3 regions of the Colwellia sp. Bg11-28 genome follow, and region 3 is predicted to be linked to each of the others. Evidence: predicted binding sites of a transcription regulator. Region 3 holds the regulator's gene; each other region holds the start of a gene.

Region 1 (10,065 bases), on a different contig from region 3:
GCCTTTGGCCAAGCACTACAAGCAGGTGAACAAGGGTATGTAGCGGGTATAATGGAACAAAGGCAAACAGCGCACCCATCCACACCAACATTAGACACACCTTTCTGGCACCAACCGTGAGTTAAATGGCTTTTTGCTGTAGTGCACAATTAAGGCGTCAATAGTACTCATTGACTAGCGTCAACTCCGTGCCATTTCCTTGTAATTGAGCACTACAACTGCAAGCAATGTAACTCAATTGTATGTATATTTAATAAAAGACACTGTAATGATGGAAACTAAAAAACCAATAATCTGGACTATTTCGGGCAGTGATTGCTCTGGTGGAGCGGGTATTGCCGCCGATATTAAAACGGGACATGGTTTGGGGGTGGAAGTTTGTCATATTATTACAGCTAATACCGTACAAAATTCACAACAATTGCTGTCGGTTAATGCCATTCCTGTTGAAATATTACAGCAACAAGCAGCGATACTAATGGATGATAAACCACCATCGGTCATCAAAATTGGTTTAGTGGCTAACGTTGAGCAAGTTCAATGGTTAGCTCAATTACTTGAACAAATTAAAAAAGTTATTCCCACTGTTATTAGTGTTTATGATCCTGTTGGTCAAGCCAGTGTCGGTGGCTGCTTTAGCACTCTTACCTTAGCGCAACTAACGCCTTTATTACAGCAAGTTGATGTGATCACGCCTAATTTAATGGAAGCAAAAAGCTTAGCGAAATTAGATGGGCTACCTGATAAAAATAGTGCTGAAAAGCTGGCGAATAAAATCCATCAAAACTTTGCTATTAACAGTATTATTGTTAAAGGTGGGCATATTCACAGTGATGATAGGTATTCGATTGATTTCTGTCTTCACCAATTAAATCAGCTGAATGGCAAACAAGACAATCAAGATAAAACGCAAACAGCGATTAGTTACCAGTTAGGTGCACTGCGCATAGATAGTCATTATAGCCACGGTGGTGGCTGTAGTTTTGCCAGCGCATTAGCAAGCTTTCTCGCTCAGGGGTACTTGATACGCGATGCGTTTACTTTAGCAAAGGCGTTCATCAGCCAAGGCTTGAGTACTAGCAAGCAAGTAAGCGAATTACACGGTCATCAATATTATGGTGCGTTTGAACAGCAAGGCTGGCCGCGTAATGCTGAATGCTTTCCCCAAGTTATTGATGGGCTCAGTCAGCAATATCAAAATTTACCAGCTTTTAACTCGTTAGATTTAGCAGAGAAAAAACTAGGCCTTTATCCAGTGATAGATTCATTATATTGGCTCAAGCGCTTATTATCTTTAGGTTTAGAGATTATTCAATTACGGGTGAAAAACTTGGCTGAAAGTGAATTAGAGCAAGTTATTATTACCGCCATTGCTTTGGCTAAAAAATATGATACTCGTTTGTTTATAAATGATTATTGGCAATTAGCGATTAAACATGGTGCTTATGGCGTTCATATTGGTCAAGAAGACTTGCAAGATGCAGACTTAACGGCCATTCAACAATCGGGGATACGTTTAGGTATCAGTACTCATGGATGTTATGAATTCTTATCAGCACAGCGCTTACAGCCGTCATACTTAGCAATTGGCGCAATTTTTCCAACGAAAACTAAAGACATGACTGGGCAAATTCAAGGCATTGATAATTTGAGACAGGTATTATCTTTACGCCCTGAAAATAAGCATAAAATCCCTGTGGTTGCCATTGGCGGTATTAATCTTGAACGTGCAGCAGAAGTCATCGCTACAGGTGTGGAAAGTATTGCTGTCGTTACTGCAATAACAGAAGCTGAGTGCTCACATGGCATTTCACCTGAGCAGGCAGTCACGCGTTTACAATTCTAGCTGAATCATGCATATTCGAGTAGAACGGGTATATGATGTCATTGATAGAAATAGGTTAAGGATAATAATGAAAGTTTTAGAAAATAAAATACCACCACCTTTAGTGGGTTTACTGATCGGGCTAGGGATGTGGGGGTTAAGTACAGTAACGCCAGTTATCTTACTAACAAATACAGTCAAATCAGTGTTGGTGATTGGTTTTATTTCTCTTGGTATTTTCTTTGATCTTGCAGGCATCATATCGTTTAGAAGGGCTAAAACCACGGTAAACCCGTTGAAACCTAATAAGGCAAGCTCCTTAGTAACATCAGGTATATATCAAGTGACTCGTAATCCCATGTATGTTGGTTTTGTTGCTTTTCTACTGGCTTGGGCAAGCTTCTTAGGCTCGGCGTGGGGGCTCATTTTAATTCCATTGTATATACTTTATATTCAACGTTTTCAGATAGCTCCTGAAGAAAGGGCGCTAACAGTATTGTTCAAAGAAGAATTTACTCAGTATAAAGCACAGGTTCGTCCTTGGTTGTAATGTCTGTGAACCGAAGTTCAAAAAATAATATGACTTATTCAGTATAAAAAAGGGGAAATACACTACTGTATTTCCCCTTTTTCGTTATCAATCATTTATATTCAATGAAGTATTACATTGCAGATAATAGTCTTGGATTAACGACTAAGTTTCTTACTCCGTGGGCGTGATCTTCTTTAAAGGCATTACCTTTACACCATTCACCAACGGACTCGATATTCACCTTCGCCACTTTTGGACGAACGCTCCAAGTTACTTGAAATGGAGATCCTTTTTCATTGTAACTAGGGCCTGTAGTTGATCCTGCGTATTGAATTGGGGTGCCAGTGTTATTTGGAATATTAGGCGCTTGATGTTTATCATTTTTAATACTGTGCGTAGTCAACTCACCAAAATCTAAAGCATTCTTATCATTCACTACAACAAATACTTGTGTCTCGACACGAAATTGTGGGTTGATAGTGGATTCACCTAAGCAAGCACCTAAAGTATTGCCAGGCGCTGCTTGTGCGGTAGAGTGAACATAGTGTACTTCGATAGTATCGCCAGGCAATAAACCACCGTGTGGGTTAGGACAAATATCTTTATTAACTTTTTTGGTTTCTTTACTGCTTAATTTACCCGTATAAACAAAACCTGTTTGATAACCAGTACCATCGCCATTACCAGCATATTTACTAAACTCGCCACCTTTATGCTCAGCATTTTTATGCATATGGATATTACATAAATTCATGTTAGTAGATTCGGGTGCTAGACCAAAAATACGTGGATTATCACCTTGTTTCATTGATAAATCACGAGGTGATTGCGGTCCATAACCTTTACTAACCGTATTATTTTCTAGCATAGCGCGTTGCTTTTTAATGACGTTATCTGAAACGTTGGTAGGCTCACTGCCAGCAAAAGCTGTTAGTGGAATTAATGCTGCAGCGACAGTCAGTGCAATAATATTCGTCTTCATTATGTATCCTTAAGGTTGTTGATTAACGAGTCACTTATGATAAATAGCGTTAAGAATTATTATTTGAAAAAGCTACTCTACATTTTTAGTGTATCGCAGAGGCATAACGTGTTTAAAGTGACACTAGCATCACTATAGTTTACGTCATGGCACATATGAGTAATTTTATGTTTTGTTTTTATTGCTACATCATAAGTTGATCATTGCCTATGCTACAGTAAAACGCGATGACAACCTCTTGACCGTCATGTTTACTATGTTAAAAATTGTAACCTGCAGGGTGAGTTATATTTGATAATTAGCTTGTTGAATTATTCTGCTTGAGCTTAAAATAGTGAAAACAAAGATGAATATCAGCATAAGAAGACAATATGATCGGTAATAAACTACTGAGTTACAAGAAAATTTCTGTCGCTAAGGTGTTTGAAAAAGAAACACAGCTTATTGCTCAAATACAAGCGGGAGAACTCAAACAATGCTTAATGTTATGGCAGGCCAAAGAAGCGACCCTGGTATTACCCGCAGGTAAGAAGTGGCTAGCGTCAGATGAACTTAAAGCGGGTTTGTTAGCCGATGAGTGGCTTTTACAGGCGCGTAAAACTGGCGGAGCACCTGTACCACAATGCCCCGGAATAATTAACTTATCTCACCTGTATCTTTGGTCAAATGATACGCCCTATTCAATCACCCAAGCCTATGAGAATTTATGCACAGTTTTACATGGCTTCTTTGGTCAATTTAATTTAATTAGCCAAGCACATGCTACAGAATTCTCTTATTGCGATGGTGATTATAATATCAACTTGAATGGTAAAAAAATTGTTGGTACTGCTCAGCGAGTGATATTAAAAAAAGGTGGCGGCAAAATAGTGTTGGCACAAGCCTTTATTTTGATTGATGTGTTACTTGAAGAGATCATAAAGCCAGTTAATTTGTGCTACCAATTATCTGATAAAACCGATCGGGTAAAAGCGCAGGTGCATACTACGCTTTTTGAGCATATTAACCAGAAACCGACAATAGATAAGCTATATCAGCAATTGACTCAAGCTTTTGTTGATAGTGGTCTTTATCAATAAAATAGTCACTCTTAAAAATAACCAATCACTTATAAAATGGGTATTAATAAAGCGGGGTGACTGATGCTTAAGACCCCTTTTTTAGTTGCTGATAAAGATCTGCAAATTTAACGCGCTTTTTGTAACCTTTGAAAAAATGCTTATGTATTACTTTACCTTTGTTATCAATGATTACTACACCTGGGTAAGGGATACCATAATGATCACTGTCTACAGCGTATTCACTGTTTACAATACCGTAGGCCAACATTGTTTGTACTTTTTGGTCTGATAATAATGGGTAGCTGATATTTTTCTGATCAGCGAATGTTTTTAAAATATCAGTATTATCATAAGAAATAGCCGCTAAGCCATAACCTAGTTTGGTAAATTGTTCAGCATGTTCATTCAATTCTATTAGGTGTTTTTTACAAAAAGGACACCAATCAGCTGAGCGGAAAAATAAGATAATTAAACCTTGCTCACCACTAATTTCTTTGATGTTAACCGCTTGCTCTTGGGTATTCACAACCGAAATTTCGGGCGCTTGTTCACCGAGTGTTGGGCCTACATTAATGCTTGTGTTGGCAAAGGCATTATTAGTTAATAACAAAAGTAGTGAAAAAACTGAGATTGATATTTTTTTATTGATGCGGGAGTAAATTTTACGGTTCATTTAGGTTACGGATCTTTGTGGGTTATGACCTAAAAGACCGCTTGATGAAATAAAAATTTCATTGTAAATGAAGCTATTGTTTATTAGTGCTATTTAACGACTAAATTTAGTTAAATAGCACTATCCCACTGGCAAGTGTTACTGGCCAGGGAGGACCGCGTTTTACATTACCATTCTTTTAAAAGGCTATTAGCAGCCTTTTTCTCAGGGAAACTTTGCTCACTATCTATCGCTTCAATTAAATACTTTTTAGCTTCTACTTTTCTTGAAAGAGCAAATAATGTGACGGCAGTATGGTACTTCACTTCAGCATTATCAAAGTCTTTGATCAGTGCTAAACGAAACAGTGCAATCGCTTGTTTGTGCTCACCTAATCTACTTTTAATCCAAGCAAGTGTATCAATAATAACGACGTTTTCAGGTAAATAACCATAGGCTTGTTGCGCATATTGTTTAGCCTTATCAACATTACCTAAGGTAAATTCAACACTGGCGGCATTATTTAATAAAATAGGTAAGGGCCCATATTTTTTAATGAGTGTTTGGTATTGGTCAGCAGACTTTTGCATTTGGAGATCAGCTTTGTAACTATCAGCAAGTGCGATGGCCACTAACATGTCATTAGGGTATTTCTTTAGCCATTTTTTCAGTGGGCTTATTGCTTTACTTGGATTACCTTGTTGTTTGTAATTACGGTATAAACCGAGAATTGCTTGTTTTTGATCTGACTTTTCCAGAGCGCGTAGATAAAACCTAATGGACTGCTTATTGTCGGCTAAAGCTAGGTATAAATCCCCTTTGAGCACCAGGGGCAAACTATCACTTTGGGTAATATCGGCAATGGAAGAAATCAAGCTCAATGAAAAACCTTCATTTTTATCTTTAATCGTAAGGTTCACTAGCCCAAGATAAGCTGGTAAGTATTTATCATCAGCGATAATGGATTTTTTATAAGACTTAATTGCGCCAGCATTATCCTTAGCTTTTAGCTGTGCTTTAGCGAGAATGATAAGCGCATTCGCTTTTCTACGCGATTTTTCAACATAATCTCTTAATGCTAATACCGCTTGTTGATGCTTGTTTTGTTGTTGGTAGAGCGTGGCCATCGTGAGTAAAGCTTGTGGTTGCTTGGGGTTTGATCCAATAAATTCATCTACTAAATCAACTGCTTCATCTAACTTATTTTGCTTAGTTAAAATACGACTTAATTTTAACACCACATAAAAGTCATTCGGATCTTGTGCATATGATTTTTGTATCCAAAGTAATGCATTATCAATATCATTTTTAAATAAATAGCTGTCAGATATTTCAGTCATCAATAAGATATTTTTATCAAATATAGCTAGTTTAGCTTGTAAAAAACTGAGTGCTTTATCAAAGTCACCAGCAATATTATCCATACGCGCTAAATGCACCATAGCAATGATATTGGCATCGTTTAATTTCAGAGATTGTTCAAATGCAGCTCTAGCTTCAGGTACTTGTCTATTTAAACCATAGAGCATACCAATGCGTTGTTGAAAAAAGCTGTTTTGTGGAAATTCTTTTATCAATGCCTTAGCAATATCAATTGCGGAGGTATAATTTTTGGTGCTTTGGTATGAATCAATAAGCAATAGTTTAATTTGCGTACCATTAAGTTCATTATCTTTAACTGCAGAAAGAACCTCAATGGCTGATTGATAGTCACCTGATTGCATTTTACTGCGTGCTAAGTTACTGACACTGATGGTTGAGTGGGGATAGCTATCAACTACTTTTTCAAAATAAAATTGTGCTTTGGTACTGTCTTCTAACTGTAAATACGTTAAGCCTAACAGTGTTAGAATGTCAGGGTTTCCTGGACGTGCTATATTTGTTTTAGTCAGTAAGTTTCTTGCTGAATTTAAATCTCCTTGCTCTATTTCAATACTGGCCAACATGCGTACGCTATCAATATCAAATTCGACATAACTAAGGTAATAACTTAGGTAGCGATGGGCATCATTTAAGTTACCAAATTGAAAATTAGTTAATCCAGCTAAAAAATAATAATCGGGTGTATTTCGCATCACTTCAGGTGGAACTGCAGCTAAAGTCGCAATGACTTCAGTTAACTTATTATTATCTGAAGTCCCACTGTCATTACTGGATAAACTTGCATTGATTATCGCCTTTAAATAACCCGCTCTCGGCTCATTGGGGATTTCGTCAAGTATATAATCCACATGAGGAACGGCTTGTTGATACTCTTGTAGTTCAATATGCAGCATAGCTTTCGTCAAGCGAGCAGATAAGTGTTTATTGTTAATCTTGAGTGCTTCATCAATAGCAAGTAATGCACCTTGGCGATCGCCTAAACGGTGTAATATTTTAGACTTTAAGACCCAACCATTAATAAAGGGTTTTACACTGGTAAGGGATAAATCAATATAGCTTAATGCTTGCTTAACTTCAGAGGCCTGTAAAGCAATTTGAGCTCTACCCAATAAAGCAAACTGGTTTTTTGGTGTTAAACTAAGAACAGAAATAAAGGCTTTATCAGCTAAGTTATACTGTTTTTTGCCAATATAAGCCTGCCCTCTAATGAGCAACAGCTCACTTTCAATTTGTTCATTACGCTGGCCAAGTTTTGCCACGGCTATCGCCTCATCGTACTTACCTTGTAATACGTAAGCTTGTCCGTATAGCGTAATCAGTCGGTCATTATCAACGTTACCATCTCTGGCGCGATCTAGCTCAATTTGCGCGGCAGAGCCATTGCCTTGAGTGATTAATATTTGTGCCATTAAAACCCGAGACGGCATATGAGTTGGGTTTTCTTGAATAATATTTTTTAGATGAATAATGGCACTAGAAAGCTCTTCACTTTGGAAGGCAATTAAGGCTTCTTCATAATTGGCATCAAGACTTTCGTTAGCAAATGTGGAAGTGGAAATAAATAAGAATGAGAGTAGGGATGCACGTAAGCTATTTTTAATTTTCATGTGATACCGATTTAATGATGATTTTCTATATGGCGACAAAGCACGTTAATTTTACAAAATAGATAAAGGTTGTCAGTAAAATTTTGTAATAAATGAAACGCTAAAATAGTAACACTGTTAGTCACTTAGTTGATAAACATTTATCTGAAAAGATAAGATAAAACGTACTGTTTACTATGTCAGGATTTTTTACAACAGGATATTTTATTCTATGGTTTTATCAACTTAACAGGGCTGATATGTTGCTATATGGTTAATTTTAAGTGTTGGTATAATAATTGCTTTAAGGCTAGGCAGTTGGCGATGAGTGTTAAAATAAGTACCTCATCCTCTTTCCTATTTCTTCAACCTGAAAGTGATAACGTATAAGACTATGACTTTAATTAAAAATGTATTTAAAATCCTTGCAGTAACCGCTTTATTCTCTTCTGCTAATGTATTCGCTGCGGACTTTCTCGTTAATACAACGATTAATGATTCAAATCACGATGCTTTAGGTAGCAATGGAACGGGTTGGAAATATGAAATTGATAAAATGGATGTTCAATGGGCAGACAGTGGCTTAATTACTGTTGATATTTATACTAACTTTGTTGGTCACAATGGCAAAAATGGCTCTGGTAGATATGGCCATGGTAATATTGTTTTAGGTGATCTGCTTATCGGTACTAAGGGTGAAAGTAACCCATATGACTATGCTTTTGTTTTATCAGATAAAGATAGAAATAAAGATTATAGCAGAGATTATAGCAATGGAACTTGGGATAAACATTGGGATAAGCAAGGCACTTTTACTGAAATTGGCTCTACATTAACCTCTAAAGACTATCACGGTAAGTATAGTAGTACAGCTTCAGGTGAAGTAATGGCAGGGACCACTAAAGGCAGTGGTACACAGAGTAATTGGTCTGTAGATAACTATGGTAGATATAGTGGCAAAACAGATAAAATTAGCTTTAGCTTTAACGTTAATGGTATTGATGCCTTTCAAAATGCTTCACAACTAGCGTTTAGTTGGGCAATGTCATGTGCAAATGATGTGGTTGATGGTGTAGTAAATGTTGACCGTCCTACTAGTGTACCTGAGCCAACGACATTGTTACTTATGCTATTAGCATTAGGTTTTATGGCTAAAAGCCGTAGTAACAAATCAAATGACTTTTCTGCTTAGTTCGCGTTGTATTTATTCTGTAGTTAAAAGAATTAACTAACAAAGCAAAACATAAAACGACCTGCGGGTCGTTTTTTTATGTTCGAAAAACATATGCTACCCACGCAGGTAAAGCTGTTAACATGTCCATCACTTATAGCTTTTCCCAATAAACGTTATTGAATGCATATGACTAGTAAAAATGATGACAGCATTTGTCCTTTATGCCAGCAAAATAATCGCTGTGATGTCAAAGCGGGTAGTGGTTGTTGGTGTATGAATACTCCAGTTCCCGAGGAGCTGTTAGCACAAATACCAGCGCACCTCAAAGGTGTCAGTTGTGTCTGTAATGCATGTATTGGGCGTTATCAGCGTCAACAACATTTAAATGCTAATGTAGAATAGTTTAATGACTATGTTTTAAAGCGTAAAAATAAAAGCACATTAGTGTAAAATCTTTTAGTCTCTACCTCTACGCAAATCGTGCGCATCCAAATAACATATTACCTATGAATGTATTTTCTCGAAACCGTTATGAATAAAACCTCAAAGGCTTATCAGCCATTACTCAGCTCCAAAGCAAAAATTGCCATTATTGGTGGTGGCGTTGCAGGCTCAACTATTGCGTTGCGTTTTGCTGAATTAGGTTTAGATACCACGCTGATAGAAAAAGGTCCGAGCTTAGTTAATGGTCCGCCTATTTGTCATTTACATGCTGGCGGTAACTTGTACCGCGAGATTTGTGATGAGCAATGTCTTACCTTATTAAAGCAATCGATAGATACAGTTAAAGTTTATCCACAAAGTGTCAACATTCGACCAACGGTTATAGCTTTGCCTAAAACGGATAATGGTCAGCCTGAAGATTTATTA
Region 2 (10,065 bases), on a different contig from region 3:
ACGGCACAAGTTGCCGCAATATCTGCGGCAATAACCTTTATTTAATCGTGTCAATTTAATCGTGTCAATTTAATCACGTTAATTTAAATTAAAACGGCGACTTCGTAATACGTAGTCGCCGTTTTTTAACTGTAAATTAGGGGCGTGGTTATCATTTTTAATAGCGCACGGCTAAATCATCCACTTGAATATTACCAAATAAACGGCCATCTGGTGTCGTTGCCGTTGCTGTTTCTCTAGATAGCTTAGTTACTTTAACCTTGTAAGGGCTTAAGTTATAGCCAGCATAAGGCTTTCCTGAATTACTAGTAAAATTGGTTAGATGTAGCAAGCTAAATTCATCACCGATTTTTAAGCCATGATCTCGACCTATGTTAATCGTAACTTGATTTCCTTCAACTTGAATGATTTTGCCTCGACTAGGCTCACACATAATGTTTTCATCGATATCCTTAATGACTTTATCAAGAATATTTTCCACCATTATTCCATATTCACTTTGCCAAAAAGAATTACCATCTACATCAACCTTTATACGTTTGGTAAAGGTCCATGGGGCAGTATTTTGATAACGTTGTTGCCAAACCAATTCTCCATTAACACCATTATATAAATAGAAGGTTATAGCAAAATTTCTTGGGTATACACCTTGTTGCCAGAACGACCAACTATTAGTTGCTTGTTTATCGAACGAGACATTAGTGATTTCACTGAACATTATATATTGGCTATCGGTACTATCACTCAAAGAACGAGTTAATAGAGATATTTCATCACTTGCTAAGCTGTCATTAAGGCGTGAGAATTCAGTTTTATTACTGAGTATGCTGCTCGTTTTAGTAAAGGTACTTTGCTGGTTAAGTTGCACGGCCAGTTTACGCATAACCGCTTTATCAATTAGGTAAATTTCTCCTATATTTGCTTGTTCTCTTTGTAGCAAGTGACTACGTGTAATTAACAGAGACTTTTTAAAGTTTACTGCAAAACACTTTTTCTCTTGAGGAAATATATCGGCTCGAATTGTCACCGTAATGAGGTTGTCGCTATGTATTTCATCAACCAATTCAATAGAGTTGACACTGCCACTTGCTCTTATACTGATTTGATCTTGCGTGAGTAAGCCATTGACTACTTGCTGAACACTAGAAACACTAGCACCTGATACAAGCAGCGCTTTCTTAAGTGCGTTTTCCATCGCTTTGGTACGTGCAAGCTCAACACTGATATCATTGGTACGAGCATGACCTTGGGTCTCATACCATTGACTGCTAGCAGAGAAACTGCATGAAAAGCTGACGATGAAAACTAACGTTGTGATGAATTTATACATAAGTCTGGTTATTTTCCTAACTTGGTTCTAGTCATATTAATTGTTCAACAGTAAGGACTAACACCCATTAATACGGGGTGATAACTATAATAAAAAATACGATGCATATTTCATGCCTCATCACTTCGTATTGTTACTATTTCATTAGATTTACTTTGATAGGTATTATTGGCTTAAAATGTGCATCTGTGTATAGATAAATGTATAAATTAACATACTGCGACTAAGGCTAAATATGGTACTTAGTTTTAAAGGGGAATATCATGAAAAAATGGCTTATACCATTGATTCTGCCAGCTTTACTCTCGTGTGAGACCACACCTGATGAGGGGTTTTATCAAACTACTCATATTGAAAAAGGTGAAATTGATAGTTACCAATTACCACGACATGCCATTAACGATGTAGTAAAGGGCCTAGCTTATCAAATGCTGACGAGCAGTAGCTTTGTTAATGCAAAAACCCCGGTAGCGGTAGCTTCTTTTGTTGATCTTAAAGATCTTGAAACGACTAACTGGCTTGGTAATCAGCTTGCAGAAAGCTTTGTGCATGAGCTACAGCGACATGGTTTGGTCGTTATAGACTTTAAAACTACAGGGCATATTCGTGTAACCAAAAAAGGTGATTATGTCTTTAGTAGAGACTGGCAGGAATTACCTGAACGTCAGATAATTGACTACGTAGTCTCTGGCACTATGGTTGAGCAGGAAGATGGCGTTTTAGTCAATGCCCGTATGATAGGTATTCAATCAAAGGTTGTAGTTGCTACCGCTCAGTCATTTATCCCTGCTTGGGTTTTGGGTGATGAAATGAATCATAGTGAAAAAGTGAAAATGAAAGACGGTATGATTATACGCGATAATACTATGTTGCATAACGATGACCGTGCTGTGATTATACAAAATTAGTATTCTCTTCACTATTCCAGTTTTATCTATCAGAGTGAAATCATAATGCTATTTTATCAGCGATTACTATCAAAGGAGTACCTATGAATAACTCATTGATTAGATCCATCCTTATTTTGAGCGCACTTTTTTTGACCAGTGCCTGCTCCCTTATTTACGATAAGCATGTGCAGTGGGAAACAGTAAAACCAGAAATTTTTCCTGTGCTTTATGCAACAGGCTTTGCCCCCATTAGTATGCAAAGATCAACCCATGAAACTCAGCGGATGCTGATGGCCATTAAAGCGTCAAAAATTGCCGCTTATGCGGAGCTAGCTGAGCAAGTATACGGACAACAAGTTTCAGGCAAGGTCACTATGGCCGATTTACTCATTGAAGATCAGCAGTTAACCGCTTCAGTGCAAGGTATCATTCGCGGGGCTAAAGTTATTAAAAGCTATCCTGTGGGTGACGTTTATACTACTGAGCTGCAGTTAAATTTTGAAGATGTTTACAATATTTATCAAGCAAACCAGAATAGAAAAGAAATTAAAGACGTGACACATTTTTGATTTAGCATGCTAAAGATGAACACATAAAAAAGGCGTTAATCTGTAGGATTAGCGCCTTTTTTATTTCTTAATTAGTATTTATTTCTAGGGGCTTAGTTTTTAACGCTAAGCTTTTAGTCCTAGACTAGAGAGTCCTGCGCTTTTTTTACCTTTCTTGTCATAGGTAATTGCACTCTTATTATGATTTTCTAATAAGCTGGTTTTCATGCGTTCTACCGCAAGTTGAGATTGTTGAATGATTTGTCCGTTGATTAAGTTTTGCTGTTGGCAATGAGTTAATAAATCGGTTATTTCAGCAAGTTCTTGAGTCAATTTTCCTGCTGCTTTATCTTGAGCAAAAAGTTGATTTTGACCTATGGTTTGGTCAAGCTGTTGAATTGCAATTAGCAGCGTATTTTTTTCTTGGCTGATGGCTAGCAAGGCTTGTGGATCATGCTGTTGTAAAATGTGCTTTTCGTTAGCAATGATCTGGGCAAGTGTAGTTAACTGCTGATGTTGTTGTACAAGCAGTTCATTGGAGGTTAATCCTTGAGAATCTGGCCCTAGGGACATAAAGTTTGCCTTTGATTTTACTATAAATGATGTATTTACAGTCTATCGTTAAACAAGCTTAAATTCAAAGTTAGCAATACTCGCTGCTAATTTTTCTGGATTAATTTTATAGTCACCAGAGCTAATCGCTTTTTTCAGCTCATCAATCTTCTTTTGATTAATCACGGGCGCATCCACCGCTTTTTTTTGTAATTCATTAAGTTGTTTTGCTTGCGGAGTAATCGACACAGAATCTTGTCCTGAGCTTTTTACTTGGGCATTGTTCGATGCCGTTTGCGCAGTATGCTGTTTTACTTTATTTTGTTGGGCTTGCTGAACTTGATTGCTAGCATTCAAGTTATTGATATTTATAGCCATAATTTCATCCTTTAACAATGAAATGATATTTCAAAAGAGTTCTATTGTCTCGTTATCGGCCATAGGCGTAATAACTTTAGTTAAAAATAGATTAAATTATAAATAACATTTTGAGTCGGTTAACAACGATATTATTTATTAACCCTACCTATGTGTATATTTCTTGATTATAGATGAATTATGACTTGGTTAATACCTTTGACGCGAGGGGTGATGACTTTCTTTGACCGAGTATTCTTGACTCTTATCTGCTCATTAATATTACCTGAACTCAATGCGACTCCCTGGGTTTTGATACTAAAACTGTCTGATGAGACAATAATAGTCACCACATCACCCTTACATATTAAACAAATACTTCTTTTACTGATGGCTCTACCTTTGGCAATTCGCTTTTTCGCTTTAGCGCCAAAAACAATATTAGTATCAGTTAGTTTGTTGCCGCGGATCTTATTAATGGGTATAAAAGCAAGCTCGACATTACTTTCGTCAAGTTTATCTCCTTTACTAATTGTATTCTTAGCAATTAAAACTGCTTTAGTTATTTCAACTTTTGCCGATAAATATATTTTCCACTGTATTGATTCATCACAGCTAATTTTAACATTTACATTTATAGCGCCATTCTTTTCAGGTATATTTGCAGTTAAGGGAATTTTACAGGGTTTAATCGTAATTCTAGGGTCTAGATGAGCGACTGAAATACGCACCTTTTCTTCTTCAGTTGAAGGAAACTGCTCGATTAAATAATTTTTTGCAAAACGCTCAATAAAAGCACTGTCTAGCTCAGTTGCAACCGTAGTTGTTTGCTTAATGAGCAATAAGAATATAAAAGTTAAAAAAAGTTTGGTAAAGCGCATATATTTTGTTATCTATCGTTAAGTAAATGCAATTAGTCGTCTATGCTTAACCTGGGTCAGCAGTGTGAAATAAGGTTCTATCATACGTCAAGTTTCAGACGCTTAGTGTGATTATCAACTCTATATATTAAATACAATTCAAGAACTGTGCCTTATATGTTTATTAGGTTAAACATAATAATTGCTACGGTCTTACATGAGGTTCATATGGCAGGCATACTCGATTCAGTAAACCAGCGTACACAACTTGTTGGCGAAAACAGGTTGGAATTGTTACTTTTTAAACTTAATGGCAGACAACGATTTGGTATTAATGTTTTTAAAGTACGTGAAGTTATGCCATGTCCGCGGTTAACTCTGTTGCCTAAGCAAGATAGCTTTATAAAGGGTGTCGCACATATCCGAGGGCAAACTATTTCTGTTATTGATTTAAGTAAATCAACGGGCGGTCCGGCAATTGAACAAACAGCTGAAAGCTATATTATTATTGCTGAATATAACCGAAGTGTGCAGGGTTTTCTTGTTGCCGGTGTTGAGCGTATAGTGACTTTAAGCTGGGCTGATGTGATGCCACCACCAGAAGGTGCTGGTAAATCTAGTTACTTAACTGCGGTGACTGAAATAGACGGTCAGATGGTATCAATATTAGATGTTGAGAAAATTTTAAATGAAATTAGTCCTGTTTCTACTGAAGTGAGTGAAGACATCATCGATGTTTCTATCGGTGAAAACTTAGGCGATAAGTTGGTGATGATTGCAGATGATTCAACCGTTGCAAGAAATCAAGTTAGAAGAGCATTAGAGCCATTAGGTATTAATATGGTATTAGCTAAAAATGGTCGTGATGCTTTAGAGCAATTATTGGCCATTGAAGCGACTTGTGAAAATAGCATCACTGAAAAAGTGGCGTTGATGATCTCTGATATCGAAATGCCTGAAATGGATGGTTATACTTTAACCGCAGAGGTAAAAGGTAATGATCGCATGTCAAAAATGCCAATTATATTGCACACTTCGTTAAGTGGTGTATTTAATAATGCGATGGTGGAAAAAGTTGGTGCAGAAGATTTTATTCCAAAGTTTCATCCAGATGAGCTAGCAACTGCTGTGAAGAAATGGTTAAAAATAGAAGATTAACTCTGAGTATACCCGCTCAACTTGAAGATGCTCGTTTCAGGAAGTCTGAGCGATTCATCATTAAGGCACATTTTTTATTAAGGGTTATTCCCTTAAAAAGAAATGTAACGCAGAGTATGATTTGCGCAGCCTTCCCCAAGGGGATGGTTTAGAAACGCTTTATGCTGCGTTATTGATTTCGACAAGGGAGCAACCATTCTCTTCAATCAATGCCTTGACTAAAGGCGTTTCTAATTCCAGCTGAATCATGCATATTCAAGTGGAACAGGTATATAGCTGAATAGTTGTTATCGAAAGTTAACGACGACTCTCCAATTGATGGAGGGTTTAGGAAAATACGAAATAAGTAGGAAGCAATAGTGTCAGCAAGAGAACTTGATGAAAAAAGTTACAACCAATTTAGAACCTTCTTAGAGCAGCAATGTGGCATAGTACTCGGCGAAAATAAGCAATATTTAGTTAAAAGCCGATTAGCGCCATTAATGGCTAAATTTGAGCTCAGTTCATTGACAGAGTTAGTCAATCGTACGTTAACTCCTGTTGAGCGGCAAATGCGTGCCGCGGTTATAGATGCTATGACCACTAATGAAACCTTATGGTTTCGTGATGACTATCCTTTTAAGTTACTTCAAAGCAAGTTGCTTCCTGATTTTGCCAATCGTAAAACACCGGTTAAAATTTGGTCTGCGGCAAGTTCTTCTGGTCAAGAACCATATTCCATTGCGATGGCCGTGTTGGAATATCAACAAAAAAATCCTGGTGCATTCCCACGTGGAGTACAAGTTATTGGTACTGACATATCAACGACTATGTTGGAGCATTGCAAATACGGTCACTATGATAGCCTAGCACTTGCTCGAGGGTTATCTGCTGAGCGAAAGAAACGCTTCTTTGAGCCGGGTGATAACGGTATGTTGAAAATAAAAGACGAAGTAAAGAAAATGGTGAGCTTTAGACCACTTAATTTACTCAATAGTTATAGCCTAATGGGCCGTTTCGATATCGTGTTTTGTCGTAATGTATTAATTTATTTTTCCCCAAAGATAAAAACACAAATAATTAGTCAAATTCATGGCGTGTTGAATAACGATGGCTATTTATTTTTAGGCGCTTCGGAGTCTTTATCTGGAATAAATCAAGATTTTACTATGCTACGCTGTAATCCTGGTATTGTTTACCAGAAAAAATAACGCAATCTCTCCACCCCGCTAACAGCGATTCTTCCTTGCTGTTAGCCCTCTCATTCTAGTCTCATACCTAACTCTTTATCCTCTATTGATTTACTAACTGGCACAAATTTTGTATTCCTTTTAGCTAATCGTTAATCATTGTGAGGCTAATATGGCTATAGGTTTTGATAAAGGCTTTCAACTGCATACACAGGGCATGCTTATTCGCTCTCAACGTGCAGAAGTTATCGCCAGTAATATTGCCAATGCAGATACCCCAGGCTACAAAGCTAAAGGGCTAGACTTTAATCAAGCACTAGCACAAGCGGCAAACAAGCAAAAAATGGGCATGTCTCGCACCAATGATAAACACTTTGATATACGAACAGAGTTAAATAATTCCGTTGACTATCGTGTACCTAATAACCCTGACACAGGCGACGGTAATACGGTTGACGTACAAGTGGAGCGAAACTTGTATTTAAAAAACTCAATGGAATATCAAGCAAGCATTCAGTTTCTTAATGGAAAAATTAAAGCCATGAAGAAAGTTATCAGTGGAGGTCAATAATTATGAGTCTTTTTAACGTATTTGATATTACCGGTAGTGGTATGAGCGCACAATCAGTCCGCCTAAATACTACCGCGAGTAATATTGCCAACGCTGATAGTGTTAGTAGCAGTGCCGATAAAACTTACCGTGCGAGACACCCTGTTTTTGCCGCTGCCATGCAAGAAGCTGCCGCAGGACAGGGGAAAAATGATGGTAGTGGGGTTGGTGTTGATGTTTTGGGTATTGTTGAAAGTGATAAACCATTAAATGTGGAATATGCACCGAGTCATCCAATGGCTGATAAAGAGGGTTATATTTACAAACCGAACGTCAATGTCATCGAAGAAATGACCAACATGATCTCGGCGTCTCGTTCGTATCAAACAAATGTGCAGTTGGCTGAATCTGCCAAAAATATGTTAAATAAAACATTACAGTTAGGGCAAAGATAGTGAGCAATTTTGATATGTCATTTAGTCTATTGCAAAAGGTAGGAGTGGATAATGGAAACAGTTAAGGGTGTTAGCCCGTTAGATGCTATCCGTTGGCAGAAAGAAGAATACACAGTTGCAGAGCAAGATAAAGGCATGCTTACACAAGCTGACTTTTTTGCTTTATTAACTAAAGAGTTATCTAACCAGGATCCAACCAAACCTGTTGATAATAATGAGATGATTTCACAAATGACTGCCTTCTCTACAACGGATGGTGTTCAGAAACTTAATACTTCATTTGATAGCTTTGCAACGTCGATGACTTCCAGCCAAGCGTTGCAAGCATCTTCTCTCGTGGGTCGAAGTGTTTTAGTTGAAGATAATGTCTTTGGTATGGCAGAAGGTGAAGCAGTTAAAGGCAAATTGGTATCTGATAAGCCTGCCAGTAATGTGAATATTTATGTTGAGAACGTTGCCGGTGAAGTTATTCAAACTGTCCCTGTTGGTAGTGTTAAAGCAGGCGGTTTTACTTTTACTTGGGATGGACAAACGGCTAAAGGCGAACCTGCTGCAGAAGGTGCTTACCGTTTTCGTATTGTTGGTTTGGTCGAAGGCAAAGCATCAGAGTTAGAAGCCCAAACCTACCGTAAAGTTGATAGTGTTACGTTAGCAGGTACCGGTGGAAAAATAGTGCTTAACCTTAATGGTGGCAGCGCTATGGCATTATCAGATGTAGTTGAAGTATCCGATGGCGAGACTTAGGTCTTATCGTAAAAGCAATTAAACAAAAATTATAAACTTTACCTGACAGCACAAGTATCGAGCAGTACAGGTGTTAAGCAAAATATCGAATTTTAAAAGGATTAAATTATGTCATTTAATATTGCATTAAGCGGATTAAACGCTGCACAAAAAGACTTAGATGTTTCATCAAATAACATTGCTAACGTAAATACGGTTGGCTTTAAAGAGTCACGCGCTGAATTTGTTGATGTTTATGCATCATCATTGCTTGCTTCAGGTAAAACTAAAGTAGGTGACGGTGTTTTAACAGCAGATGTTGCGCAGCAATTCTCTCAAGGTAGTATTCAATTTACCAATAATGCGCTTGATTTAGCTATTACAGGTAATGGCTTTTTTGCCACAGTCCCTGAGCTTGGTTCTTTAGAAACTTCCTATACACGTGCCGGTCAGTTTAAGTTAAATTCAGATAATTTTGTTGTTAACTCGCAAGGTGGTCATCTTTTAGGTTTTCCTGTCAATCCTGATGGCTCATCAGCTTCAGTAAGTTTAAGTACTGCAGAGCCCATTCGGATCCCTACGGCATCGGGCGCACCCACAAAAACCAGTGAAGTCGATGTACGAATGAATTTACCTGCAGGTGATAGCTATATTACCAGCGCACCCGCTAATTTCGACCCAGAAGATCCACTAACATTTAATAACTCGACTTCAGTCACTATTTTTGATTCATTAGGTGATAGTCATATTATGACTTATTTCTTTGTTAAAGATGACCCAGCAGTCGCACCTAACCAATGGATGATGTTTGCATCTGTCGATGGTAAACCTATCGACTTAGATGATAATCCTGCTGTGCAGACACCAGCAGATGCTTTAGTTGTTACTAGAACTACAGATGTGGCGACCGCACAAGGTGTGTATGATGCCATAGCCGCACCCTCTGCAGCTGATTTAGCGACGCTTAATGCAACAAAAACGGCATTGGCCACTGCAATTTCAGCAACAACACCTGTTAGTGGCACAGGAACAAAAGGGGCGCGTTTAACGTATAACTCGTCTGGTGATTTTATTTCTCAGTCGCCATCACCAACTAACGGTGGCATCCGAACCGTTGATTTCTCTGGCCATTTACCTAATGGTGCTGATCCAACTCAAACGGTTAAAATTGATTTTAATTTAGATAGTGCAGCACCGAACCCTAATGAGCCTACACAGTTTGCTTCAAATTTTGAAGTAACAGCCTTAAATCAAGATGGTTTAGCGGTGGGGCGATTAACTGGTATTGATATTGGCGTTGATGGATTAGTTAGAGCGACTTATAGTAATGGTACTTCTCAGCCTTTAGCACGTATTGCTATGGTGAATTTTGCCAACGAACAAGGTTTATCACAAACAGGTAGCACCAACTGGAAAGAAAGTATTGTGTCAGGGGAAGCCCTTGCGGGTGAAGCTGGTTCAGGTACTTTTGGT
Region 3 (10,065 bases):
GGTGATAGTATCGGTATTCATCATACCACCAGCAGTGTCTTCCTCGTAAGATAATGCTGTTTCGACACGACTACGGTCTTGCGAGTCCATCGAGTTCAGTACTTCATTATAAATACTGTCTGGTAGGGTACGGAAAACTTCAGCTAAATCATCAATATCCATGCCTTCGGCAACAGCAGCAAGCTTTTCAGGTCGCATGCTTTTAAGAATACCTTTACGAACTTCTTCATTAAGCTCTTCAAGTACTTCACCGTGAAAGTCAGGATCAATAAGTTGCCATAATACTGGGCGGCTTTTAGCAGTAGAAGACTCTAAAATAAGGGCTAAATCATAAGCAGGCATGTGCTGTAATAGTTTTCGCACGTAGACGAACATACCACTGCCAAGTGCTTCGTTGACTTGTTGTAATCTTTGTTGGTTATACTCTTGTTCTGATATTTCTGGCATAGCGACTCTGCTTCTGTAATGTATAGTGCACAGAAAACCCTCTAAAGAGTGTATCGCTGAGAACGTCGCGAAACGGAGGGTCATACCTATTGGACTAATTAATTGTACAACTTAGAACTACATTAGCGAGCTTAGAACAAGTGAAATTATTTAAATATAGTTATTCTACATTTCATTAATTTTATGATGATATCAGTTTGCTAATGAGTTCCCAAAGGGCGAGTACCTAATAAAGGCAAAGGCTTACATGCATCGTTATTTATATTGACAAGGAAATTACCATTCTCTTCAATTAATGCCTTACCCCTAAGCCTTTTCATTCTCGCTAAGTGGGCAATAAATTGGTCCACTTGGTATTATTATTGATGAAAAGAATAACAGCTTTCTTTGGAAAACAGCTGAAAGTCGGCTTAAGTTTATCGTAACTTAGTGGTTTTATCAGCTTTTTTATCTTATGAAGGGAGCTTTTATATAGTCTTTTTTATTCAGCTTCGTCGAACTTATCAGAAATAAGTTGGCATATTTCAGCGAGTGCCAACTGTGCGTCTTTGCCTTGTGCGGTGATATTTACCATTTTTCCTTGACCACCTGCTAGTAACATTAGCGCCATAATACTACCAGCGTCGGCTTCTTTACCGGCTAATTCTAGGGTGATTTTCGCGGCAAATTTTTGGCTTAATTGCGCTAATTTAGTTGCGGCACGAGCGTGTAAACCCAATTTATTACAAATGGTCACTTGTTGAGAGATAACATTCACTGTTGTGCTCACTTATTAGGTAGATTTAATATCAATATCTCTATGATGCGTTTGTATATCATCACGCTCTTTACGGAAGTTTTTAGCTAACATCTCAGCGATATAAACAGATCTATGCTTACCACCAGTACAACCAATGGCTATAGTGACATAGCTACGATTATTTCGTTCTAGATGTGGTAACCAAGTCATCATAAAACTGTTAATTTGCCAAATAAACTTAGTCACTATAGCTTGGCTGGCAAGAAAGTCTTTTACTTCTTGATCGACGCCTGTTTGACCTTTGAGTGATTTTTCCCAAAATGGATTAGGTAAGAATCTAGCGTCAAATACATAATCAGCATCAACAGGAATACCGTGTTTAAAACCAAACGATTCAAATACTAATACCATAGAGCCTGTTTTTTTACCTAAAATCCGCTCTCTGACTAAATCAGCCAATTGATGAGGGCTAAGTTGACTGGTATTTATATATAGATCGGCATTAGTAGATATAGGCTCGAGTAATGATTTTTCTAAAGCAATTGCTTGATCAAGTGCCATATTCTCTTTAATAAGGGGATGCAAACGGCGTGTTTCACTAAAGCGTCTGATTAAGTCATTATCATCGGCATCTAAAAATAACGTGTTAACGTCTACTGCTTTAGGTAAATAAGCAATAATTTCTGGGATATCTTCTGGGTCTTTCGGTAAGTTTCGAACATCGAGACTTACCGCAACGTTTTCATAGTCATTGATAACAGTATGGGTTAATGCCGGCAGAAGATTAATAGGGATGTTGTCTACACAATAATAACCAAGATCTTCTAAAACTCTTAGTGCAACCGATTTACCTGAGCCTGAGCGACCACTAACAATGATTAATTTCATTTATACTATTCCGAATGCGCGGCAACTTATACCCAAGCCACATGAAGATGCAGGTTTCAACTGGAATTAGAAACGCCTTTAGGCAAGACATTGATTGAAGAGAATAGTTATTCTCTTGTCGAAATCAATAACGTAGCATAAAGCGTTTCTAAACCAGCCCTATGGCGGCCCCTGAGCCGCTTATGCTCAGCGGTCCTGAAACACACAGCTTCAAGTGGCTTGGGTATATATATTGCTAGCTTGCTTGTTGAATTAAGTTATAGAGTGCCTGATTATCATTGCATTTTCGTACTTGCTTGATCATCTTTTTATCACTAAATAGTTTAGCAATATTTTGTAGCGTATCTAAATGTTCTTGGCAGCTATTTTCGGGCACAAATAAGGCAACAAAAATATCTACGTCTCTATTATCTATGGCATCAAAATCGATTGCCTTTTCTGTTGTTATTAACACCGCAACAGCTTTACTTGTATTGGGCAATCGACCATGTGGGATCGCAATACCGTTACCTATACCAGTGCTACCCATTTTTTCTCTATTGAGTAAACTATCTAATAGTTCATCTTGCTCTATATCAGTTATTTGAATCGCAGCGAGTTGACAAATTCTTTCTAGAATACGTTTTTTACTGGTTACTGCTACATCACAACTAGTACAGCTTGTTGTTAATATTTCGGATAATTGCATAATCGTGTTAATGGTTTTAAGGCGCCACTTACGCTAAATCATTTAGCTCAGGACGCCTGCTTTAATAGGCTTTAATTACTTTAAAGCGGTCTTTCGGGCTAACTCAACTTAATGATGAGAAACCTTAGCTTTATACTTAAGAATCTGCCTATCAAGTTTATCAACTAAGGTATCAATAGAGGCATACATATCGGTGTTGACTGCAGAAGCAAATACTTCACTGCCATTCATATGAACATTAGCTTCAGCTTTTTGATTAAGCTTTTCTACGGTAAGTACAACATGGACATTATTAATGTGATCAAAATGTCGTTCTAATTTTGAGAATTTTGTATCGACATATTCGCGCAATGAACTAGTTACTTCAACATGGTGTCCAGAAAGATTAATTTGCATAAACATGATCCTTTTATTGTAGTCTTCTAAAGTAAACTCTTACGTTGATTTGACGGTGGTATCGCTAATGATTCTCGATATTTAGCAATTGTACGTCGTGCCACTTTTATTCCCTGCTCAGCTAATAAGTTAGCCATTTTACTATCACTTAACGGTTTAGCAGGTGTTTCCGCTAAGATAAGTTTTTTAATCAAAGAACGAATTGCTGTAGATGAACATTCACCACCATTCTCTGTACTGACATGACTAGAGAAGAAGTACTTGAGTTCAAAGATGCCTCTTGGCGTGTGCATATACTTTTGTGTTGTAACACGTGAGATGGTGGATTCGTGCATATCAACAGCTTCAGCTATATCGTTTAGTACCATAGGTCTCATGGCTTCAGCACCATGTTCTAAAAAACCTTGCTGGCGTTGAACAATACAATTGGACACTTTAAGTAGTGTGTCATTGCGAGATTCTAAACTCTTAATAAACCATTTAGCTTCTTGCAAGTTGGATCTAATAAATTGTCCATCATCAGTTGACGACTTCATTGTTTTAGACATTGCCGCATACTGTTTATTAATCGACAATTTAGGTGCAGTATCAGAATTTAATTCAACGACCCAACGGCCATTTTTTTTCTCAACAGAAACATCTGGAATAACATACTGGTCATCGCCTTTAATTACCGCATCACCCGGACGAGGGTTCAAGCTTTGAATTAAACGCATCACTTCACGTAGCTGATCTTCTTTTAATTTGGTTTTACGCATTAACTGGCGATAGTCTCGATTACCAAGTAGATCGATATGGTCGTTGATTATTAATTTACTTTCTTTCAGGTAAGGGGTATCAGCACTAAATTGATTTAATTGAATAAGTAAGCAATCAGGAATGGAGCGAGCTGCGACACCAATAGGATCAAACATATTAATACGTTTTAATACGGCTTCTACTTCATCAAGCTCGAGCCCTTCAGTGCCAACACTCTCTAAGATATCTTCTGGTGATACAGTTAAATAACCGGCGTCATCGACTGCTTCTATAATAGCAATTGCGATGGTTTTATCAGTATCGCTGAAAGGGGTTAATTCCATTTGCCATAATAAATGATCTTGAATGGAATCAGTGGTTTCACCCTGATAGGTGTAGTCATCAGCAGGGCTACTTACTGCGCCAGTATTTGATACCCCAGCACTGTAGCTTTCTTCCCAAGTAGTATCTATATTTAGTTCTTCTGGTATATCACTTTTTTCCATCGCCTCAGTAGTACTGATTTCGTCAATACTGGCCTGCTGTTCTTCACTACCATCACCCGCAGGTTGATCCGTTTTTTCTTCATTAGTATTGGATGAAAAGGCTTCTTCAAGATTATTTTGTTCACTTGAATTATCACTTTGAGCTTTTTCATCAAGTTCAAGTAATGGATTGCTCTCTAAAACTTCTTGAATTTCTTGTTGTAACTCTAACGTAGACAATTGCAACAGCTTAATAGCTTGTTGCAATTGTGGAGTCATTGTTAAGTGTTGTCCAATACGGAGCTGTAGTGTAGGGCGCATCTAGGTTATATGATTTCCTATTTATTATTCTTAGTAGTTACGCTATTACAATGGGTAACTACTATTCTATTAAGCATTCTGGCTAAATATACTAGCCTATCGCTTTACTATAGCGTGAATTGTTCGCCAAGGTATACATCTCTGACTTTTTGATTAGCAAGAATTTGATCTGCATTACCTTGCGCAATAATTTCACCATGACTAACTATATAAGCATGCTCACAAACGTCTAATGTTTCTCTCACATTATGGTCTGTGATCAAGATACCTATGCCTCGCTGCTTTAAGTGTAAGATGATTTTTTTAATGTCGCCAACCGAAATTGGGTCAACACCAGCAAAGGGCTCATCTAATAAAATAAATTGAGGATCTGCAGCGAGTGCTCGGGCAATTTCAACTCTTCGTCTTTCGCCACCGGATAAGCTCATGCCGGTATTGTCTTTGATATGACAAATGTGAAACTCTTCTAATAAATTTTCAAGTTTCTCAGCGCGCTGGGTTTCACTAAGCTCTTTACGTGTTTGTAATATCGCCATAATATTATCAGAAACAGTTAGCTTTCTAAAAATTGAGGCTTCTTGAGGTAAATAGCCAATACCGCTTCGGGCTCTTTCATGCATAGGAGCAAGGGTAAGGTCTTGACCGTTGAGTTTGATCGAGCCATTGTCATTGGGGACTAAGCCAACAATCATATAAAAGGATGTGGTTTTTCCGGCGCCATTGGGGCCTAATAAGCCAACTATTTGTCCTGCGTCAACTTGCAAACTAACATTCTTAACGACTTGTCTACTTTTATAAGACTTCGATAAACCATCGGCAATCAGTGTATTTACAGGTGTTGTTTTCACTGTGTTAGTTGTCACTACTGTCGCCTTCTTTTTCTACTACCTTGTCAGTTGGTTTTTCTTCTTTAGATTTTTCGTAAGTCTCTTTCTGTTTCTTGAGTACCGTTGGTTGTAAAATAGTAGTAACAGGCTGATTATTAGCGCTCCGTGCTTGTAGTTTTTCACTGACAGTATTATAAGTTATTTCATTACCACTGACTTCACTTCCAGCTTGCTTGACTAGGGCATTACCTGAAATAATGATTGTATTCGAGTTAGGGCTATAGGTTATTTCATCTGCCTGCAAGGTAATTAAGCTACCATCTTCTAGTTGTTGCTCGAATATAGCAGGTTTGCCTTTTGCCAAATAAGTTTCATTTTTTTCATCATTCTTCTTATTAACTTGACTAAAGACTTTAACTACATCGGCGGTAATAGAAATAGAGCCTTGACGAATAATAACATTATCTAAATAACTGATAATTTTATTTTTTAGATCGGCATCTTGACTTTCAGCGACTATAATTATTTCCTGTTCCAAATCTTTTATTGCCGCCAAAGCGTTACTGACAAAGAGTAAACTTGAGGCTACGGCTAAAACTGAAACTGTTTTTTTAATTAAATTAACTTTCATCATGTTTTTTATAAATAGTACGTTCATGCTGGATTAAGGTCATTTTTTTTGTGTTTAAATCGATAATTAATCCTGAGCCGTACATGGTGAAATCTCTTCCCACCACAACAACTGATTGCTCTGAACTAATGATATTGGTTTTTAAATCTAATGCTATTGTTTTGCAGTGAATCTCTTTTATTAAGCCGTCAATTTCTGTCGCTTTAATATGTACTTGATTCTTTAGCTCTACACGGTTGTCTTTGTAAAGTGTCGCTTCTTGCGCACTGACCTTCCATGGCTGGCCTTCTTTTTGCGGATATAATGTGTAATTCGGCAATTCAAAGTAACTGACTTCCAAATCAGAGTAATGCTCCATTCTTTCTGCTTCAATAGTGTGGGAGAGTTGCCCTAAGTCACTATAGATTTTACTTTCTAGCTGCTCAGCAATAAAATCCGGACGTTGCTCATCAACAATTAAAGTATCTTGTTCTATTGATGCACTACGCCATTCAATAATGCCATAAATTAGCGCACTAAGCAGTAAGACAAATAGCGCTAGGCTATTTAATCGATTCATATACTGGCGCCTGATGCATTGTCTAAGCTATTTTGGCTTTGCATGATCAAATCACATGTCTCTCTTACGGCGCCAAATCCACCACGAGTAAAAGTGGTATAATTGGCAGAACGAAGAACTAAAGGATGTCCATCGGAAACACTAATGCCTAAGCCAACGGCTTCAATACAAGGTAAATCAGGTACATCATCACCAATGTACGCTACCTCTTCAATAGTAATGTTTAATTGTTCAATTAAATCAATTAATGCAGGTAACTTATCTTCTTGGCCTTGAATAATATGTGCAACATTTAATGCTTTCATACGATACTCAACGATAGCTGAAGTTCTTCCCGTAATAATCGCAACATCAACGCCACTAGCACCTAAGGCCTTAATGCCAAAACCATCTTTTGTATGAAAAGCTTTTAGCTCTTCACCATCATTGCCTAAATAAATTCTGCCATCAGAAAATACACCATCGACATCACATACCAGTAACTTTATTTGTTGCGCTTTAGCTAAAACGTTGTGTTCTACATTGCCATATAGGGTATTCATTAAAGTACTCCGGAACTTAAGAAGTCGTGCATATTCATTGCACCTACAGGTATATTGTTGCTATCGACAATGATAAGGCCGTTTATTTTTTTATCTTCCATTATTTTTAGCGCCTGTGCGGCAAGCATATCACTCTGCGCTACACTAGGGTTATGGGTCATTACTGTGTTAATACTTTCACTGTGGATATCTATCCTATTGTCTAATACCCTGCGAAGATCACCATCAGTAAATAAACCGACTAGTTGTTGTTGTTCATTAACTATAGCAGTCATGCCCAGGCCTTTTAAGGACATTTCAACTAAGGCGTCTTTGATAAGAGCATTTTCCGAAATCATAGGTACGCGATCGTCTTTATGCATAATGTCGCTTAGGCGCAGTAATAGACGTTTGCCTAAACTGCCACCAGGGTGAGATAAAGCGAAATCCTCTGCGGTAAAATCACGCGCGTTGAGTAAAGCAACGGCTAATGCATCACCCATTACTAGGGTTGCCGTGGTACTTGATGTTGGCGTTAAACCAAGAGGACAAGCTTCAGCCGATACTTTAATGCAAACATGGGTATCGGCTAATTTAGCTAAGGTAGATTCAGTGTTGCCAGTCATAGAAATTAATTTAGCACCGATGCGTTTTATAACCGGAATAATAGCAAGTACTTCACTAGTTTCACCCGAATTAGAAATGGTTAAAACCACATCATTGCTAGTGACCATGCCTAGATCGCCATGACTAGCTTCTCCAGGGTGAACAAAAAATGATGGTGTGCCAGTACTAGCAAGTGTAGCCGCTATTTTACCACCAATATGACCTGATTTACCCATGCCAATGACGATTACTCGTCCTTTGCAATGAAACATGAGTTGACAGGCAAGTTCAAAGTTATCATCAATAAACTGTACTAGTTCAGCGATGGCTTGCTGTTCAATCTCAATAACGTTTTTTGCTAATTCTTTGAAATTTTTCATAATGATTAATTAACAGCAGCCTTTATTATGACAATTGACTAAAAAGTAATACCTGATAAGCGATAAAGCTTAACAGTAATAATGCACCCTTGGCACGAGTAATTCTAAATGCACCTAAGCGACGACTAAAACATAAGATAAATAGCAGCAAAGTAATACCTAACATATAAGGCGCATCTCTGCTGGCAGCTAAAGCGTCAATATTACCAGGAGCTATTAGACCGGCTATTGGGAGAACAGCTAAAATGTTAAAAATGTTAGAGCCTATTATATTGCCTAATGCTAAATCATCTTCTTTTTTAATGATGCTCATAATGCTAGCGGCGAGCTCAGGTAAACTGGTACCTATCGCTATAATAGTTAAGCCTATAACTAAGTCACTAATACCATAAGCCTTAGCAATATATACAGAAGAATCAACCAAAAAGCTCGCGCTCAATGGTAATAAAATGATTCCAACACCCAGCCAAATTAAAGATAACTTCATACTGACGGCGGCGGCAACATCTTGTTCTGCCTCAATAATCAACGGATCATCACTGGGTTTACCCTTTGTTTTCTTCAACGTGATAACAAGGAGTGTAATAATGTAGATGGCAAAGCCAGATATCAAGATAATACCTTCAATGAAACTAAAGTGATTATCGATAAGTAACCAATATCCTAAGGCGGTAACGGCTAATATAAGGGGGATTTCACGCTTTATTGTTTGTGATGAAACGGTTAACGGTTGTAGTAAAGCGGTAATACCAAGTACCAAGGCAATATTGGTAATGTTTGAACCAATAGCATTGCCAATGGCAGTATCTGGGTTACCTTGCATTGATGCTGTTGCAGCCACCATCATTTCTGGTGCTGAAGAACCCATAGCAACGATAGTTAATCCAATTATCATTGGCGAAATACCTAAGTTTCTTGCTAATGATGAAGCACCAAAAACGAACTTATCTGCACTCCAAACTAAAGCAACAAGGGCAATGAGTAATATAATTATTTGTTCTAGCATTAATGACTCCAAAGTTAAGGGTAAATTGTCGCTGGTTGTTGGGCAAAAAAGAAGTAAATAATGTCAACTGGAGGAAAATAATATTCTTTTGTCTTACTTTTGAGCAAAAACGATCACTTTCTTACAATTTAACCTCTAATTTTTACACTTATTGCGCTGTTATTTGTTTATTTCTAATGAAGAATTGTTACCGCTCAGGTAAAATCACCTCTATTAAAAGAATTCCTATTGTAAATTCAGACAATAAACAACAGTGACGTTGAACCATGACAAATCCCGCACTTGAAGAAAATTTGGTTGAAATTGAAAACCTGACCTTTAAACGAGGTGAACGGGTGATTTATGACGATATCAGTTTGTCTATTCCTAAAGGCAAAGTTACCGCTATTATGGGGCCGAGTGGTATTGGTAAAACGACTTTACTTCGTTTGATTGGTGGCCAAATAAAGCCTGAAAGTGGCAATATATTTTTTGCAGGCAGAAATATCCCTTTGTTATCGCGCGCTGACTTATATGAAGTCCGTAAAGATATGAGCATGCTCTTTCAAAGTGGAGCATTATTCACTGAAATGAGTGTTTACGATAATATCGCCTTCCCCATAAGAGAACATACCCAATTATCTGAAGCCATCATTGAAAAAATTGTTTTGATGAAACTTGAAGCTGTTGGTTTACGAGGTGCAAGGCACTTACAACCCTGTGAGCTTTCTGGAGGAATGGCCCGTAGGGTAGCACTAGCAAGAGCTATTGCATTAGATCCTGAACTCATTTTATACGATGAACCTTTTGCTGGCCAAGACCCTATTTCTATGGGAGTCATTGTCCGGTTAATA

What was found. The regulator sigma-54, encoded in region 3, starts transcription at its own class of promoters, with help from an activator protein. The targets are predictions, from matches to a motif close to GTTGGCACGNNNNTNGNNT.
Region 1: the regulator sigma-54 is predicted to act here: its motif matches at 8,308-8,326, upstream of CXF79_RS06615 (PEP-CTERM sorting domain-containing protein).
Region 2: the regulator sigma-54 is predicted to act here: its motif matches at 4,695-4,713, upstream of flgA (flagellar basal body P-ring formation chaperone FlgA).

What each region holds. Positions count from the first base shown of each region.
Region 1 is NZ_PJBA01000005.1:246,354-256,418, forward strand. It holds gene CXF79_RS06580 (thiazole synthase) at 1-120, shown strand, start outside; gene thiE (thiamine phosphate synthase) at 269-1,846, shown strand; gene CXF79_RS06590 (methyltransferase family protein) at 1,914-2,375, shown strand; gene CXF79_RS06595 (delta-class carbonic anhydrase) at 2,488-3,339, opposite strand; gene CXF79_RS06600 (lipoate--protein ligase family protein) at 3,711-4,418, shown strand; gene CXF79_RS06605 (peroxiredoxin family protein) at 4,486-5,073, opposite strand; gene prsT (XrtA/PEP-CTERM system TPR-repeat protein PrsT) at 5,241-8,042, opposite strand; gene CXF79_RS06615 (PEP-CTERM sorting domain-containing protein) at 8,416-9,213, shown strand; gene CXF79_RS06620 (cysteine-rich CWC family protein) at 9,382-9,597, shown strand; gene CXF79_RS06625 (FAD-dependent oxidoreductase) at 9,727-10,065, shown strand, end outside.
Region 2 is NZ_PJBA01000004.1:228,751-238,815, forward strand. It holds gene CXF79_RS04805 (M14 family metallopeptidase) at 1-45, shown strand, start outside; gene CXF79_RS04810 (flagellar assembly protein T N-terminal domain-containing protein) at 158-1,330, opposite strand; gene CXF79_RS04815 (FlgO family outer membrane protein) at 1,594-2,238, shown strand; gene CXF79_RS04820 (LPP20 family lipoprotein) at 2,322-2,789, shown strand; gene flgN (flagellar export chaperone FlgN) at 2,895-3,341, opposite strand; gene flgM (flagellar biosynthesis anti-sigma factor FlgM) at 3,390-3,698, opposite strand; gene flgA (flagellar basal body P-ring formation chaperone FlgA) at 3,866-4,558, opposite strand; gene CXF79_RS04840 (chemotaxis protein) at 4,766-5,695, shown strand; gene CXF79_RS04850 (CheR family methyltransferase) at 6,055-6,885, shown strand; gene flgB (flagellar basal body rod protein FlgB) at 7,037-7,435, shown strand; gene flgC (flagellar basal body rod protein FlgC) at 7,438-7,869, shown strand; gene CXF79_RS04865 (flagellar hook assembly protein FlgD) at 7,921-8,613, shown strand; gene flgE (flagellar hook protein FlgE) at 8,722-10,065, shown strand, end outside.
Region 3 is NZ_PJBA01000018.1:812,353-822,417, reverse strand. It holds gene mgtE (magnesium transporter) at 1-447, opposite strand, end outside; gene CXF79_RS20745 (HPr family phosphocarrier protein) at 929-1,204, opposite strand; gene rapZ (RNase adapter RapZ) at 1,220-2,074, opposite strand; gene ptsN (PTS IIA-like nitrogen regulatory protein PtsN) at 2,310-2,762, opposite strand; gene hpf (ribosome hibernation promoting factor) at 2,871-3,158, opposite strand; gene CXF79_RS20725 (RNA polymerase factor sigma-54) at 3,185-4,702, opposite strand; gene lptB (LPS export ABC transporter ATP-binding protein) at 4,810-5,550, opposite strand; gene lptA (lipopolysaccharide transport periplasmic protein LptA) at 5,555-6,163, opposite strand; gene lptC (LPS export ABC transporter periplasmic protein LptC) at 6,150-6,719, opposite strand; gene kdsC (3-deoxy-manno-octulosonate-8-phosphatase KdsC) at 6,716-7,261, opposite strand; gene CXF79_RS20700 (KpsF/GutQ family sugar-phosphate isomerase) at 7,261-8,226, opposite strand; gene CXF79_RS20695 (calcium/sodium antiporter) at 8,252-9,232, opposite strand; gene mlaF (phospholipid ABC transporter ATP-binding protein MlaF) at 9,499-10,065, shown strand, end outside.